Regions from separate parts of the Paenibacillus sp. J31R122 genome, predicted to be linked through region 1. Evidence: a T-box and tRNA genes for the amino acid it is inferred to sense, from the RefSeq annotation. Region 1 holds a T-box; the other holds one or more tRNA genes.
The links. A T-box is a leader RNA that pairs with one kind of tRNA and senses whether it is charged. The one in region 1 lies ahead of AC0YN7_RS20665 (valine--tRNA ligase), so its partner is inferred to be a tRNA-Val.
Positions count from the first base shown of each region.

Region 1 (8,800 bases):
TGAGCGAAACGAGCAGAACGGCACTGTTTTTTTCGATTATGAGACGGAGGTCTTTTGGGGAGAGGTTTAAGCGTAAGCGACTGACGACATGAGCACGTTTCACTGTGAAATAACAAATGCCCGATGATTCCAACTAGGAACCATCGGGCATTATTTAAAAATCTAGGAATGCATAAGTTTCAAGCTTAAACTCTCCCTATATTTCATCGCGAAACGAGCTTATACCGCCAGAGGACGGCGATAGCCGTTTACGCTTGCTACTGCGCTGATTTCAGTGATTTCGCTAAAGCATCGGCTACTTTCCAAATATCGCCCGCTCCCATCGTGATAACAAGATCACCTGGAGACAGCCGCCCAGTTAGATAGCTGATAACTTCTTCCTTAGTTGCAATGTACTCAGTATTAGCATTGCTGTTGCTCTTGATCAGCTCAACAAGCTTCCGTGAATTCACGCCTTCGATCTGCAGCTCACCTGCTGGCGAGTAAATGTCGGTAATGATGACTTCATCGGCTTCAGGGAAAGCGCGGCTAAACTGCTCGAACAAGAAGAACGTTCTTGAATAGCGTTGAGGCTGGAATACCGCGACAATTCGTTTTCCTGTTGCTTTGGCTGCGGTAATCGTCGCTCTAATTTCAGTTGGGTGATGAGCATAGTCATCGACAACTAAAATGTCATTGACCTCTCCAATGACTTGGAAGCGACGCTTCGCACCTCTGAACAAGTGAATTGCAGCTGCTATCTCAGCGAAGGAAAGGCCTGATTCTAGACAAGTAATTACGCTTGCCATTGCATTGTACACATTGTAGCGACCTGGAACAGATAGCTCTATTTCCCCAAGAAACGATCCATTATATGTCATTGTAAATGAAGCTCTGCGATCACCAAGTACAATATTCTCTGCTTTGTAAAGAGCGTCTCCATCGATTCCATAAGTTATTAGCTGTGAAGAACTCGACTCACCTTCATAAATCCGAGGAATCAGTTCACTAACCGTCTTATCATCCGCACAAACAATCGCTTTGCCGTCCGATTTCACCTGACGCAAAAATTGTACATAAGCCGCCTTCAGCTTTTCGAAATCGCCGTCATAATTTTCGAGATGATCCGGCTCTATATTCGTCACAATAGCTAACGTTGGGTGATAATGAAGAAAGGAACCATCACTCTCATCCGCTTCGGCAACAACATACTCGCCTTTTCCTGCTTTCGCATTCGTGCCAACGTTAACAATCTCGCCCCCGATAATATAGGTCGGATCTGCATTACACGATTCCATAACAAGCGCTATCATCGAAGACGTTGTTGTTTTCCCATGCGCGCCTGCTACAGCGATTCCTTTACCCGCATTCATTAATTTTGCCAGCATTTGTGACCGATGCAGAACCGGGATATTTAATGCCTCTGCTGCAACTCGTTCAACATTATCTTTGGAAAGAGCTGTGGAGTAAACGACCAAATCGGCTCCTCTTACATGCTCAGGCTGGTGTCCGATAAAAATGCTAGCGCCATTAGCAGCAAGCTTTTCTGTTAATTCTTGACGCGCAACATCGGATCCAGTAACTTTATAGCCCATTTCCAGCATGACGCGGGCAATGGCACTCATTCCGTAACCGCCGATTCCGATGAAATGAACATGTTCTGCCGTATTCAAAGACGGTTCACCAACCTTTTTCAGATTCCGAGTTGAACAATATGCTGGAGCGAACATCAGCTATTAAATAAAGCGTGCCTGTTACGACCCCAAGGTCATTCTCCCCGGTTAACTGTTGTAGTTTTTTTAACGCCGTATGCCAATCCTCTTCAACCACTAGCTCGAAAGAATGCTCATTTGGCTGTTGCTGCCGCATTTCCCGTACCAAATCAGCCAAAGCGTTTGCTTCTTTTTTCATTCGATAATCAGGCTCGGTCAAAATTAGCGTATCCACTATGGGTAGTATATGCTTGAGCACATCACGATGATTCTTATTCTCCAGCATACCCATCATAAGATGTAAACGATCATACTTATAAGTATTTTTTAAAGCGGCAACGAGCATTTCTGCTCCTTCCGGATTATGAGCTCCATCTAGCAAAATACGTGGTGCGTCTGCCACCATCTCAAGCCTTCCCGGCCAAGTGGCAGTACGCAGTCCCTCCGCGAGCATATCATCTTCAACGACAAGCGCGTTATATTGGCGAAGCACCTCAAGCGTCATAACTGCAACCGCGGCATTTGTCCGTTGATGCTCGCCGTTTAGCGTAATCGTTAAAGGCTCGATCGTGCGAAACAAATTATCGAAGCGGAAGGTTTGCTCATCCTCGCGAACAGTCAGCTCCGTTTCATGGAACTGTTCACCGAGCAAATAAAGCGAGCTACGTTTCTCCGCTGCTACTCTCTTGATTACTTCTACTGCTTCAGGCTGCGTTACCCCGCTTACGACAGGAACGGCCGCTTTAATAATGCCCGCCTTCTCGTTTGCGACAGCTGCGAGCGTATCTCCCAGACGATCCATATGGTCATGTCCAATATTCGTAATAACGGAGATGACCGGCTGCACGATATTCGTCACATCAAGCCGCCCGCCAAGCCCAGTCTCCCATACAACATAATCTGGATAAGTGACTCTCGCGTAAAAAAGTATAGCTAGCGCTGTCGACACCTCAAACATCGTCGGTGAACCTAGCTCTGTCTCGGCAATAGCTTCCACATGCGGCTTCAACTCATTTGCTAGCTTCAGAAGCGTCTCTTCTTCAATATCTACTCCATTATACTGGAAACGATTCGTAAACTTCGTAATATACGGCGATGTAAATGTACCAACATCATAACCGCTGCGTACAAGCACGTTAGTTAAATAAGCACAGGTCGAGCCTTTGCCGTTCGTACCAGCTACATGAATAAATTTTAGTCTACGATGCGGATTGTCGAGCAGCATCATAAGCTGCTCGATCCGATCTAAGCCTGGGCGAATACCAAATGGGATAAGCCCATTAATCCAATTAACAGCATCGCCATAGGAATGCAGCGGCTCACTTGGCCGCTGCTCTATATGTTGTTCCATCATACTATTCGTACCTTCTTCCGTTTTTGCAGCCTATCCGCGTAATTCTGCAATCCTCGCAAGTACCTTATCGCGTTTTTCTGCATAATCATTCATTTTACCGCGTTCCTCTTCAATGACCTTTGCAGGCGCCTTTGCTACAAACCCTTCGTTGCTAAGCTTCTTCTCAACTCGCTCAACCTCTGTGTTCAAGTGCTGATGTTCCTTCTCAAGACGCGCAATTTCCTGTGCAATGTCGATTAGGCCAGCAAGCGGCAAATAAAGATCGGCGCCCGTTATGATTGCTGTCATTGCCTTGTCCGGCGCACTAATATGCATACCTGCCTCTAGCACGGATGTTCCGCAGAATCGTTTAATAAACTCTTCGTTACGGGCGAATATAGCGGATTCCGCTTCACCCGATGGCTTGATAAGAAGCTCGATTTTCTTACTCATAGGCACGTTAACTTCCGCGCGGATATTGCGTACCGCTCGAATGATATCCATAAGCAGTTCCATCTCTTTTACCGCATCAGGAGCTTCCAGAGCCGCATCATAAACTGGCCATTCTGCCAGCGTAATTGTTTCTCCTTCATGCGGCAAGTGCTGCCATATCTCTTCGCTGATAAACGGCATGAATGGATGAATTAACCGCTGCGTACGATCAAGTACATAAGCGAGCACCGATTGAGTCGCCTTCTTCGCCGCTTCATCCGTGCCATACAAGCTAAGCTTAGCAAATTCGATATACCAATCGCAAAGATCGTCCCAAATGAAGTTATTGAGCAAGCGTCCAGTCTCACCAAATTCGTAACTGTCAATTAAACGAGTTACATCACGAACCGTTTCGTTTAAGCGGTGCAAAATCCAACGATCAGCCGTTCCAAGCTGAACCGTTATATCAATATCTTTGGCTTCTACACCTTCAAGATTCATAAGCGCAAAGCGCGATGCATTCCATATCTTGTTGGCAAAGTTACGAGCCTGTTCAACCTTCTCGTAGCGGAAGCGCAAATCTTGTCCAGGCGTGCTGCTAGTGGATATCATATAGCGCATAGCATCAGCACCATACTGATCGATAACCTCTAATGGATCAACGCCGTTGCCTTTTGATTTAGACATTTTTTGTCCTTCGGAGTCGCGAACGAGACCATGGAACAATACGTCTTTGAAAGGCGGCTGCTCGGTAAATTCAAGCGCAGTAAAGATCATGCGGGCAACCCAGAAATAAATGATGTCATATCCGGTTACGAGCACATCCGTTGGATAGTATCGCTTCAGGTCTTCCGTTTGATCCGGCCAGCCTAGAGTCGAGAACGGCCAGAGCGCGGAGCTGAACCAAGTATCGAGCACGTCATTATCTTGATGCAGATTTTCACCAGTCATATCGTCACGGGAAACATGCATTTCACCGGTTGCATCGTCATACCAGGTCGGAATACGGTGTCCCCACCAAAGCTGCCTTGAAATACACCAGTCACGTACATTTTCAATCCAGTTAAAGTATATTTTCTCAAACCGTTCCGGTACAAAATTAACGCCATTGCCCGCCTTCTGAGCAGCAATCGCAGCATCGGCTAAAGGCTTCATGGCAACGAACCATTGCGTCGACAAATACGGCTCTACAACCGCGCCGCTTCGCTCGCTGTGTCCAACCTGATGCACATGGTCTTCGATTTCAACACATACGCCCTGCTCTTGCAAATCCTTCACAATCTGCTTCCGGCAATCTGCGCGATCAAGTCCTTGGTAAGGCCCCGCCTCTGCGTTCATTGTACCTGTTTCATCCATTACAATGATTTGCGGCAGGCTGTGACGCTCACCGACTTCAAAGTCATTAGGGTCGTGAGCAGGTGTAATTTTAACAGCACCAGAACCAAATTCCTTATCTACATAATCGTCAGCAATAATCGGGATTTCTCGTCCAATTATTGGAAGAGCAATAAACTGACCAATTAAATGCTTATAACGATCATCCTCAGGATGAACGGCAACCGCAGTATCGCCAAGCATGGTCTCGGGACGAGTCGTCGCTACCGTAATAAATCCGGAGCCATCCTTTAATGGGTATTTCAAGTGATATAGATGTCCATTCAGCTCCTTGTAATCCACCTCGATATCCGAAAGTGCAGTACGTGCTGCTGGATCCCAGTTAATTATTTTTTTGCCGCGATAAATAAGACCTTTCTCATAAAGACGAACGAATACTTCGCGAACAGCTTTGGATAGTCCCTCATCCAGCGTGAATCGCTCTCTCGAATAATCAAGTGAAAGCCCCATCTTTGCCCACTGATCTCGAATTGTATTCGCATACTCATCCTTCCACTCCCAGACCTTCTCTAGAAACGCTTCTCTTCCTAGGTCATAACGGGATATGCCTTGCTCACGCAGCTTCTGCTCGACTCTCGTTTGCGTTGCAATACCAGCATGGTCTGTGCCTGGCAGCCAAAGCGCATCATAACCCTGCATACGCTTCGTACGAATTAGGATATCCTGCAAGGTAAAGTCAAGCGCATGCCCGATATGGAGCATACCCGTAACATTAGGAGGCGGTATAACAATCGTATACGGCTTTGCATCCGGACGTTTGCCTGCCTCGAAAAATTTTCCCTGAGTCCAGAAATCGTACCATTTCTGCTCCGCTGCCTTCGGATCATATGTCGTTGGCATTGCATTTGTCGTTTGATTTTCTGACATTCATTCCATCCTCCACAAATCGATGTAAAAATACAAAAAACCTTCCGCCCTTATCATAAAGGACGAAAGGTTTAGCTTCCGTGGTACCACCTTTGTTTCACGCGAAAAATACCGCATGACACTCAAACAGATAACGGCTGCGGCCGGCCTGACTTGAACCGAGCATAATTGCTCTAGCTTCGTTCAGGCAACTCCGGGGCGACCCGTAGCAGTCACATCCTGCAGAACCTCTCAGCGTTACGGTTCCGCTCTCTGAAGGCTTCACTGCGTACTATTCCCCTTCAACGTTTTTGTTGCACATATATGTTTAATCATACCTTTGTTGCGCTTCTGAGTCAACCCAGGCATACGCGGCTATCAGGCTTTCCTGAAACAGAAAGGTGCTGAAAGCTTGGAGATCAAGCTTTCAGCTCTCAAACTAATCAAAAAAGTAGCTGTATGCACCGAAACGATGCTTACAGCTACTGCCGAGCAAGTATTACGATCCAGTCCTGTTCCGTACGATCATTATGGAATGTAAAGAAGCTGACCTTCTGTTATAGAAGACTCATCTAAGCGGTTGTGCAATAATAAATCCCTCGGCTTCATGCTGTATCGCAACGCGATAAGCTCTAATGTTTCGTCCCTCTGAACGATACATACCCGAATTTTACGGAAATCATTATCTTCCGTCTGCCTGCCCAGAAATAAATTTTGCCATTCAATTTCATCTCCAGAGGCTTGCACGCGCGCCTTTTCATCCGCAAGCTGTTTAGCTACTACCTGCTCTGCTGCTTGGCGCGTTGCTTGCTCACGCCTGCTCGATTGAAGCAATGTCATTATCCCGACATTCGGTGCCGAACCGCTATTGCTCTCAGGCTGCTTGCCAGAAAAGGCAATACGCAGCTCCTGCTTTTCCTGCTCAGGAGGCTGTTCAACAATTTGCTCTGGCTCGCGATACTGTTCCTGTCCAAACTCTCTTTCCTGCTCTTCCTTCAGATCATGCTCCAGTTCCTGCACTAATTCCTGTCCCTGCTCTTGCTCCAGCTCTTGCTCTTGCTGCTGCTGATACAACGCTTGCGCGTTTGCTATTCGCTCTGCTTGTTCCCATCCTGCGAACAGATTTTGCTCTTGACGTCCTGGTTCTGATTCGACAGTCTCAACATACTGAGAGGATGAGGCAAGCCAGCCTTCATCACTCGTTATTTGAGAGCTGTACGTAATCTCCCTTGCATTCTCTTCCGATTCCTGATGCGATTCCGTTTCTGCCTCCACTTCAGGAATTTGGGCATTTGGAGCAAAAAACTGTGCGGACGACCATCCGGAGTCGGTTGTTGACGAAGATATCGTAACCGTAGCTTCAGAATTATCCGCCCACTCTTGCTGCTTCTCGTAAACGACATCTGTTTCTGACTCCAGTACCTCTTCCTCCGATATGTACGACTGTTCAGCGCTTCCCGCTTCCGCGGCAAACTCCTCCTCTAGCCGTTCATCATATGGTTGTCGTTGATGGACGACGGTGAACGGTTCTTCTCTCCATGCGTTTTCCTGTTGATCCACTATAGGTTGAGCAGAAATACCTCGCAAGGATAAGACGCCTGTAACATTCAGCGTCCGAGCTGATAGCAAATCGACATCAAAGTTATCGATCTCAATCGAGATATCATCCAGCCGCGTAATACGGTTCATCGGCAGCGTAATTTCGACTGGAATCCAATGCTCGAGCGTAAGTGGAACATCAGAATCATTTTGACTCCGATATATGCCGCTTAAGAGCAACTGTCCTTTTAGAACAGCATGATCCCCCTGATCTATGACTTGAATGCGGGGAACAAGCTCAATTTCCTCCAGCTCGTCTATTGCCGCAACATCATCGGGCAAATGGACGCGCTCATACACATCAAAGCGTAACCCGTTTGTATGATCCGACACGTCTAAGTCCTCCCTTCTTGTACTGAATGCTTGGGCTAACGTTACATTCACTACTTATCTATATGGCAGGGCAGGCTGTAGCATGACTATCAATTTGAACGGGAATTAAATTTTCGAAGCTAGCTTCGTCAACCATTCCGGCCAGACCGCATGTACCTCAATTCGCTGATCAGACCATGGATGAGGGAAAATTAATCTTTCACCATGCAACGCTTGATGAGGCAACAATTTTTTATCGCCGCCATATAAAACATCTCCAAGAAGAGGATGACCGATATGACTCATATGAACACGAATTTGATGCGTTCGGCCTGTCTCCAGCTTCACTCGCACGATTGATGCCCAAGATCCAGCCTCGGCCACTTCATAGTGAGTAATTGCCTGATCACCGTTATCCGTTACTCGCCGCCTCGCACGATGATGTCTATCCTTGCCGATTGGCAGGTTTATTGTGCCCGAGGCTTTCGTGACACGCCCATGGACTACTGCGATATACTGCCTGTCGATTTCCTTGCTGCGCATCGCTTCATCCAGCTTCCATTGCGCCAAATCATTTTTTGCATACAAAACTGGCCCAGAGGTTTCGTCATCTAGTCGGTGGATGTGGCGAATTTGGAGCGGATCGCCTTGTTTTAACGCATGCCTAGCAGCTGCTTCGTCTAAGGTTCCAATTTGGCCAGGGGTAGACTCATGCACAGGCATACCTGCAGGCTTATGAAATACTATGCAAAAATCGTCCTCATACAACACAGTAGGTGCCTCTACCTTAGAAGCTGTTAATGCTTTGCGATATATAGGATCCTTTTGCGGATCGATCGGAGTGTAAGCGAGCAGCTGAAGCGTATTACCTCTCCAACCAATACCTCCAACTGAAAATAATCTATTTATCCACTTAGCCGGAAAAAAGGAACGAGCCAGCAGCCACTGCCGCACATCGTGCGGATGACTGCCAGCTCGCGGCTGCGAAGGGACAGGCGTTGCTGCCGTCCCGTTTTCCGTATGGATTTCAGTATCAGAAACAGTACAAGTACCGAGCTCCGTCCAATCCAGCTCCAGCCATTGTCCATTTCGTCTCGCATTCTGAAATGTCATGTAATTTGCAACCTCCATTGCTTGCGATTGCTTACTTGCTTCTTAAGCCTAATTCAAGCGGCCTAACGCGATATCATGA
Region 1 covers NZ_JBWDNM010000013.1:67,895-76,694, reverse strand. Annotated here, with positions in the region: gene AC0YN7_RS20680 (class I SAM-dependent methyltransferase) at 1-70, shown strand, start outside; gene murC (UDP-N-acetylmuramate--L-alanine ligase) at 258-1,652, opposite strand; gene AC0YN7_RS20670 (bifunctional folylpolyglutamate synthase/dihydrofolate synthase) at 1,660-3,042, opposite strand; gene AC0YN7_RS20665 (valine--tRNA ligase) at 3,076-5,718, opposite strand; T-box leader at 5,774-6,012, opposite strand; gene AC0YN7_RS20660 (LysM peptidoglycan-binding domain-containing protein) at 6,226-7,629, opposite strand; gene AC0YN7_RS20655 (RluA family pseudouridine synthase) at 7,735-8,721, opposite strand; gene hemL (glutamate-1-semialdehyde 2,1-aminomutase) at 8,770-8,800, opposite strand, start outside.

Region 2 (8,800 bases), on a different contig from region 1:
GTAGAACGGATACAGCAGCTTATACCCGTACGGAATCATTCTCACGATCGAAGGAGAGAATAACACCATAATCCAATTGATCGGCTCATCGGATTTCTTAGCCAAATTATAATGAGGCTCGTAAGGACGGAAGATGAAGACGTCCCCGGATTCGCCGGAGTACGACCGGTTCAGCAATCTGAACTCGGCGTTATTTTCCAATAGAACATTGATTTCCAACAGATCGTGCATGTGCAACTCATGCTCGGTCTCCTCATCGATTCGCCATTCGACAATTAATTCCTCTTCCAGCTTTAAATCTTGATAGAACATATCGATTCTCCTCTTCCTTGCAGTAGAGATTATCCTAGCCTATTATAAACTTAAGTTGGCGTCATAATGCTGATAATAGGTTTAGACTTCATCAATTAGTCCTTTGAACCGTCCTTTCAATAATCTACCACATATTGTGTTAGCTAAGCCATGAATAACCTTGATCGTATTATTATTCTAAACTGCAGATATTTGAAAAAAAGGCAACCGATCACCCGGCTGCCTTTCCAAAAGAAAGAGCTCCGTCTATCCATACTACTGACTTTTTCTGCAACTACGAGATTTAATTTTCATGGGAGTTGAACATAACCAAGTTTACTACCGCCTTTGTAACTTATCTTTTACTGTTAAAAACCTTCCGAAAAATAACCACATCTACTCATTAATCGTTAACTGAGCTTGTGCTCATAGATAAACTTGCCAGCCTTGATGAAGCCGCGAACAACTTGCCACTCGATACTTCCATTTTTTTCTTCCCATATGAATAGGAACATGTGATCATTCGTTATCTCTTCGCGCATCGGCGTCAGATTGCCTGTTTCCTTGTCCGTCAAAAGCAATTCGATTGTAGTAATTCTGTCATCGGTTACATTGCCATAAAATTTATTCATCACGAGGGAATCGTGAGTGGAATTTCCTGACCAGCTATAGGAGACGGTTCTGTTTCTATCAATTTTCACGCCTCCAACACCATCGTCTGGAACCTATCCTCCCCATTGATCCTTATCGAAAGTTCAATCAACATCGCAATATCAGCGACTAGACTGGAACATATTATATTCAATAAAACGGCAATCGGATCAATTCCTTGATATAGAGAAATGACAAGAAAATGTTCCGATAAAACTAAGCATCCGTCTATAGATGGCAATTTAATGGACTATTTTCTTGTTACACAAACAATTGCAGCTTTTTTCGCGAGAATGTAGGCACTATTGTGTCTTTTGACGACAATGTAGGCACATTTGTGCATTTTCTTAAGACGCAAATGTCCCTACATTAAAAATAAAAAGTCTGTTATATCAAGATTTTTTAATCATTTTTATGGTGGTACTTGTGTGTCCTTAGACAACTTTGACGGATGACAAGAATGTGTACCAATTACCATTAAGAACTTACGTTCCTCTTCTCTTATTTAATATAATAAATAAATCATATTACAAAACAAAAGGTTGATATTCAACGAAGAAGATCAACCTTTTGTTTACGATATCTAGCAACTTTCTCCGAAAATCTTGCTATTTCATGCACACGAACCTGAATTAGTCCTCGTGATCAGAATTTATAGTCATCACTGGCATCAATTTGTCCCCCATGCCCATCATTCGTCGTGATTGTCCATCATCACTATGATCGCTAAGCTCAACTTCTGTACCAAACTTCGGTGAAGCAAAAGGCATATGAGAACTTCCCCGCCCTAAGATATGGAGATAGTTTGCAGAATCCCCTTCAAATGGTTCCCCATGATTCCAGGGTATCCACGAACGTGCATTACAATAATGTCCGACAAAAGACTTGCGGAACCTATCTGTTGTCTTGTTCGGATGTGACCGATGAAGCAAGTGTGAATCGAAGAAAAGGACATCCCCTGGCTGCATTCTTATCGGAATCGGAGGATCATATTTCCCAGCGATTTTTGATAAGGTGTTTACTTCATCATCGAGGTGGCTCGCATTTTGAATAGGATTAAGATCCGCAAAAGCATCTCTCGAGTGAAGGGATACAGATGTTAAATCAGGAGGATAAATTGGCTCATTGTTTGAACCTGGAACGACCCACAAACAGCCATTCTCTTCATCTACAACGTCAAGCGCTACCCATGCACCAACCAAAGTATCTGGGTTTGTTGGAATATAGAAGGAATCCTGGTGCCAGCCTTGACCTCCACGACCTGGTGGGTTGAAGAATAGCATACTCTGTAACGCAACAACATCCGGGCCAATCAATGCCTCTATAACATCAAGCAATTGCGTATGGAGAAGTGCCCATTCAATAGTTGGATCAATACGATGAAGCATATGCTCCCGGGTCAAATCTTGAATCTGTTGATCGATCGCCACACTGCTTTCAGAACCTGGAGCTTTTTTTTCAAAGCCTTCAATTGTATGTTTGCCCTCATACATATCTATCATGAGCTTGGCGATTCTCTGCCAATCATCACTGGCCAATAAACCTGGAATTAAAATATACCCGTTCTTTTGGTAATGTACATACTGTTCAACACTGACTAGATAGCGATCTCTACTCATAGAAATTCCTCCCTAAATGCATGTCCTTCAAATGGATGTTGCAATCGATTTTAGTGAATTTTCTCGCTTCCAGAGGCTTTCTTTATTGATTAACCAACCTCCATTTCTATGTAATCTATTTTATACCAGTGAGAGGTGAACCAGGAATGCACAAATCCTTTAATATGTATCTGAATTTGACATCTTCATTCACATTCTTCTTGTTTCATGGTAAATTTAGAGTTCAGTTATTATCTGTGAATGAAATAAAGAAATCAAACGAAAAGAGGTAGGGTATGGTAATTAATGATGAGTCGCTGTCACACTTGAATGTTACGAATACAGAGATCGGTACGATCATTTATCCTCCTGGAGGCACTTGCGGACCTCGTATCAAAAAGCATTACCAGCTAGTATTCCTACATTCGGGAGAGATACAAGTATTTATTGACCAAGTATCATTTAAAATAAAAGAAGGTCATGTCTTTCTTCTAGAACCAAATCACCATGAATATTTTGAATTCTCTAAGAACCAAGAAACTTGGCATCAATGGATCGAAATTCATGTAGATCAATTGCATTTGGATACCCGATTGAGGACTCTTCCATTACAGATTCCAATATCCGATGAAATGAATCAACTTATGAATTTATTATTAAATCTCCATCTGAAGGAACTCCACTCTGAAAATTCTTTGATCTGTAGGCTTAGCCTGTCAGCATTTGAGTTATTCATGATAGAATCTAGCATTCAGCTTCCCGCTTTTCAGCGGAACCCAATTGTAAGCGCAGCCAAGATTCTTATCCAATTACATTATACAGAGGATCTGACCGTAGCCTTACTAGCAAAAAAAGCCTTCGTTTCACCTGAATATTTAAATCGCTTATTCCAAAAAGAAACAGGTATGCCAGTATCAACCTTCATATGGAATTTCCGGGTTAAGAAAGGCATCTCATTACTGCAAAATACAGGCCTTCCTATTAGAGAAATAGCAGACCGATGCGGCTTTAAAACGGCAAATCATTTTGCACGCCAAGTAAAGGAAATGTCAAACTCCACACCATCAGAAGTGCGCAAAAGGTCCTGGACGGCTGGACGCGACATATAGGAGTATGATAAGTCATCACTTATTCTAGTTCAAATAATACCTACAACATGTATTTTCAATTTTTTTCAGCATTTCAACTCTCATACTTGTCCCATTCCTCAGTAATCGATGACAGCCAACTGATGACCTTCCAGCATGGCTACCGTACAGTAGAATAGATTGTCAGTAATCCGGCTTCACCATGGACATAGTAGGCCTGCTGCTGACGCGCCAGACTCTTATTGAGCTTCACGTTTCCAATGACGTCCCAATTTAAACCCTCTGTAAAGAAGATTTTCGCTGATGTTAGGCCCTTCATATAGTTCTGTACAGCAGCGACTATAAACGATAGAAAATACCGCACTCTATTTTTAGAGTTCTATTAATACACAGCGGCAAGTCAATGTGCTCTTCCAATCATGTACCGTCCCATAAGCCTGGGCCGAAATACGGAACTAAATACTAAAACAACACCAATGACTATTGTTTTATCAAGTAGTTGCTTGCTTGCAATCCAAAGCCTTTACTTGGCTAATAAGCGATTATAATGGAATGTGCTGGACATTAGCGGCAATAGTATAGATGTTAGAATAAAAAGCCGACCTATGTGCATTTGTTTATCCATTGAAGCAGAGCTTTGCATTCAAATTCATTAAAATAAACATTTTTACATCATATTTACATCAACGCTCTTTCATCCAATATTGCTTATAAAAATAAAAACAAAAAAAGCCTTGCTGGACAAGGCTTTACGAGTTATAAGTTATGGTGATCTGAACAGGGTTCGAACCTGTGACCTCCACCCTGTCAAGATGGCGCTCTCCCAGCTGAGCTATCAGATCATATTAGCGACAAGTAATAATATATCAGGATTCAAAACTTAAGTCAATAGTAATTTTTTCAAAATGTTAAGCAACAATATGACAGTGAGTTGCGTCAAATAAGTGCTGCAGCAAATTAAAGAAGAGGTGATCGTATGAAGAAGCGACCGTTATTAATTATGACTTTAGTAGCCATGATGCTTTTGACGCTTGGACAAACCGTGTGGGCATTTAAAGACGTAAACAACGATCCAAATGCACAAAAAATTGCTGAACTAAAAAAGCTAGGTATAATTAACGGCAATACAAAGAATGATACATTTGATCCACAAGGAAAACTAACCTACGCGGCTGGCATTTCCATGATCGTACGCGGATTGGACATCAACATTGACCATATTCGCTTCGTTAAAGCACCAAAAGCAAGCGACTCTTTCCCTAACATTAAGGATGATGCTTGGTATTCCGATGCCTTCATTATTGCTAGCTTAAACGGACTTGAAATTCCTAAAACAGTAAAAGCTAGCGACAAAATGACGCGCGAGCAGTTTGCTCACCACTTATTTAAAGCCATGATGAAGAAAGGCGACTATGCCTTTACTGAAATCTTCATGCTGATAGAAGACGAGGGTGAAATCAATAAAGAGTATATGGACAGTATTCAAAAACTGCTCATCAGCAAAATTGTCACGTTAGATAGCTCGAACAAGTTTTATCCGAAGCAAGCCATTACACGCAGCGAAGCAGCTGGATGGCTTTATGACGGCATCAAATTTGTAAAGGAGACCACTCCTATTCCTGAATTACCTGAGCAACCAGCCCTTGATTTAAAACTATCTGTTACCTCTGTAAACGCTGATGTGAACAAAGTAACCATCAGCACGCAAGTTGCACATCCTGGTTATGGTATTCGTATCGCCTCTATAGGTTTCGAAGGTGATAAAGCCATTATCTATGTAGAAACGACACTGCCTGATCCAGATAAAATGTACCCTCAAGTCATTACAGACGTTCAAGTATCTACTTATGTAGATGCTAAATTAAAACCAGTGCTTCCAGAATCAATGGAACCAAGTAATTCAGGATCCAGCACAGGCATCATTGCGGAATAGAGAACTAAGGCTTCTCCACTTATCTGATTATTTAATCAGATAGAGGAGAAGCCTTTTTTCTTCCTGTCAGTGCACCTCTAGCTCTGAAATCGTCCAGTCTACAGCAGCTCTACCAACACTCTCAAGATAGGTATTCGCTCGAGAGAATGGTTTGCTGCCAAAGAAGCCCTTTCTAGCCGCAAACGGGCTCGGATGCGGCGAAGCGATAATATGATGCTTATCCACATCAATGTTCGCCGCCTTCGCTTGAGCATGCTTACCCCACAGTATAAACACGACAGGCTCGTTACGCTCGTTTAATGAGGATATAATCCGATCCGTAAATTGCTCCCAACCAATCCCTTGATGTGAGTTAGGAGCCCCCTCCTCAACCGTCAGCACCGTATTAAGCAATAGCACCCCTTGCTTTGCCCATGAATGTAACGATCCATGCTCTGGAATTGAACAGCCTATGTCATCATGCAGTTCTTTATAAATATTTTTTAGTGATGGAGGAATTCGAACTCCGGGCTGCACAGAGAAACTTAATCCATGTGCTTGTCCAGAACCGTGATACGGGTCTTGACCTAAAATAACAACGCGCGTTTCTTCATAGGGCGTGTAATTTAGAGCGCTAAATATGTCCGAAATTTCGGGATAAATGACAGCTTCCTTCGATCGCTCTACTAGAAAAGCCTCTATCTTCTTGAAATATGGTAGGTTGAGCTCATCTTGTAAAATGCGTGACCAATCGTTATCGAAATGAATAGACAAAAAAATCCCCTCCTATTTCCTGCCGAAATCCGCTCTAATTTCCCCCCACTCTTCTGTATTCCACTTCAATATTTTATTATCATACTTATTATTGTGAAGCCAATCCGTTGCCCAGTCCGTCAAAGCCCAAATCTTCGCGGTCGACGCGTCGCGCGGCAATGTCGAGGCCGTCTTCTTATTGCGAATCCAACTGAGCGCAGTTCTAGAGTCACTATATATCGTTTGAGTGGAGCCCTTTTTCTTCAAATAATCGAGTGCATGCACAACTGCAATAAACTCGCCTAAATTATTCGTTCCATTTGGAATCGGTCCCACGTAGAACAAAAGGTCACCCGTCTGCGTATCAACCCCTTTGAACTCCACAGGCCCAGGATTACCTCTCGTCCCTACATCGACTGAGATGCTATTATAATCGATTGTTTGTTCGCTTACTATAGATTTCTGCTTCTTTCCTTCAGTGTATGGCTTAGCCTTACCAGAGGCCTTCTCTTGTCCCCAGTAGCCCTTCCAGCCTTCCTTAAAAGCAACAGCCGCTTGCTGAGCTGATTCAAATGATTTGAATTTTGCTCCGGTAAATCCGTTCACCTGCTCCTGGCACTCTTTCCACGTTGTATAAATACCAGGTCTGTTGCCGACCCATACGACATAATGCTTACTTGCTGCCATTTACACGACTCACTCCTTCGTAACTGTATATTTTGATATCTATTTATTTTAACGCTACATTTTTATCAAACCAATTATAAAAATAATCATGAATAAACTGACCAACTATACTGTATGGAGCTAATTCTTCCTCAACAAACTGATCCTTACCCCTAATACTAAAATATAACCAAAGAGCCACAGCCTCTGAAAATTGCTCTGAGCTGTATTCTACACCATTCCGCAGGTCAGCGATATATTGCATGCAATCGTCCATCGCTACTTCACCCTCACTATTAAATTCTTTTAGTTTTATTTTAAAATAAGTATAGAGCAATAGGAAATTTTTATTTCCTGATAGAACAGTACTAAAGAGTGCAGTTGAAACAGACGCAGACATAATTAGCAACTTCCATCGCTCACCATTCTCAACAATTGTAGGATCGTTCTTAAATCTCTCCAGCAATTCGTTATGTAAAGAGTCCTTTAATGCAAAAACTTGCGCATAAAGCTTGCGTGAGCTGTCCTTTAACTGGGCATCAAACTTATCGTCTCTTATCAAATAATCCGTCCCCTTCCGTTCTTTATTATAACGCATATGTCTTGAAAGAAAAAAAACCCTATTTCTTAACTTGTAATTAGCAAGTCGAGAAAAGGGATTCTTTTCTTTCATATGTACTTCTTAAAACTTGGTACTGCTAGATTGTTCAGGTATGCCGAGGACGGGAATCGAACCCGTACGGTGGTCACCCACCGCAGGATTTTAAGTCCTGTGCGTCTGCCAGTTCCGCCACCCCGGCATGGAGATAAGCTTTACAAATGGTGGGCCCTGAGGGACTCGAACCCCCGACCAATCGGTTATGAGCCGACCGCTCTAACCAACTGAGCTAAGGGCCCTCGAAAACGTATATTTCAACGTAGTCATCGAAAGGGTTGGTTGCGGGGGCAGGATTTGAACCTGCGGCCTTCGGGTTATGAGCCCGACGAGCTACCGGGCTGCTCCACCCCGCGACGTGTTTCCATTTGATTTGAAGCTTATTGAATTGGCGACAAGAATTACTATACTATATTCGACCGTTTTAAGTCAAGCATTTTTATAAATTAATTTAAAAACAATTTTTTCATGGAATAAATCGTACACCGTATCGTCCTTTTCTCGATCGAAATACCTCAACTTCATTTGGACATTCGTACCCGTATATCCAATAATCATTTTCCATACGTTTGACAAGGCACCCGGCTTGAAACTTCGTTTCATATAGTCGGACCCAATACACCCATCTTAACATCGAACCCCTCCTGATGCATATGCACTCCAGTATTTTTCGCCGATTGATCTTAACTTATTGTCATTAGAATGCCCAAATTCGGATAAATCAAGCAAAAGAATTCGAACATAATCTGCCTTTACTTCGTTACTCCTAAGTGATTGAAAAGATCAATAAACAAACAGAAGAGCGACCCAACGACATTTAAGTCATTGGGTCGCTCTTTGACATTTAAAAGTTTATCTCATCATTGGACTAATGACGCCGCCTCCGCCACCTGTCGGATTATTCTTTATCTCTTCAAGGATAGCATTTCCTTTAGTCTCCCATTCAGCAAGTGCCTCTTTTGCAGTCTTTGTTCCCTTCAGCACTTCAGCGAATAACTCATAGGCAGGCTGCTGAGCATTCCAAATTCCTGGTTTTTCATTGAAAATTCTATCCGCGTTCGAATTAGTTGGTGGCAGTGGCTTTAGAGTAGTGAAAGCGTCCATATTGTATTGCAGTCCGCCAATTGGCTTCAGAAACTCTTTGCGAGCAACCATCTCATACAAACTTCTTGATTTCAGCTTAGCC
Region 2 covers NZ_JBWDNM010000001.1:727,051-735,850, reverse strand. Annotated here, with positions in the region: gene AC0YN7_RS02890 (AraC family transcriptional regulator) at 1-312, opposite strand, end outside; gene AC0YN7_RS02885 (hypothetical protein) at 702-992, opposite strand; gene AC0YN7_RS02880 (phytanoyl-CoA dioxygenase family protein) at 1,575-2,561, opposite strand; gene AC0YN7_RS02875 (helix-turn-helix domain-containing protein) at 2,837-3,649, shown strand; tRNA gene AC0YN7_RS02870 (tRNA-Val) at 4,395-4,470, opposite strand; gene AC0YN7_RS02865 (S-layer homology domain-containing protein) at 4,605-5,561, shown strand; gene AC0YN7_RS02860 (uracil-DNA glycosylase) at 5,628-6,314, opposite strand; gene rnhA (ribonuclease H) at 6,327-6,980, opposite strand; gene AC0YN7_RS02850 (hypothetical protein) at 7,024-7,632, opposite strand; tRNA gene AC0YN7_RS02845 (tRNA-Leu) at 7,674-7,759, opposite strand; tRNA gene AC0YN7_RS02840 (tRNA-Ile) at 7,780-7,856, opposite strand; tRNA gene AC0YN7_RS02835 (tRNA-Met) at 7,894-7,970, opposite strand; gene AC0YN7_RS02830 (hypothetical protein) at 8,081-8,248, opposite strand; gene AC0YN7_RS02825 (ABC transporter substrate-binding protein) at 8,467-8,800, opposite strand, start outside.
Region 2: it encodes a tRNA-Val, which carries the amino acid that the T-box ahead of AC0YN7_RS20665 (valine--tRNA ligase) is inferred to sense. The anticodon was not compared.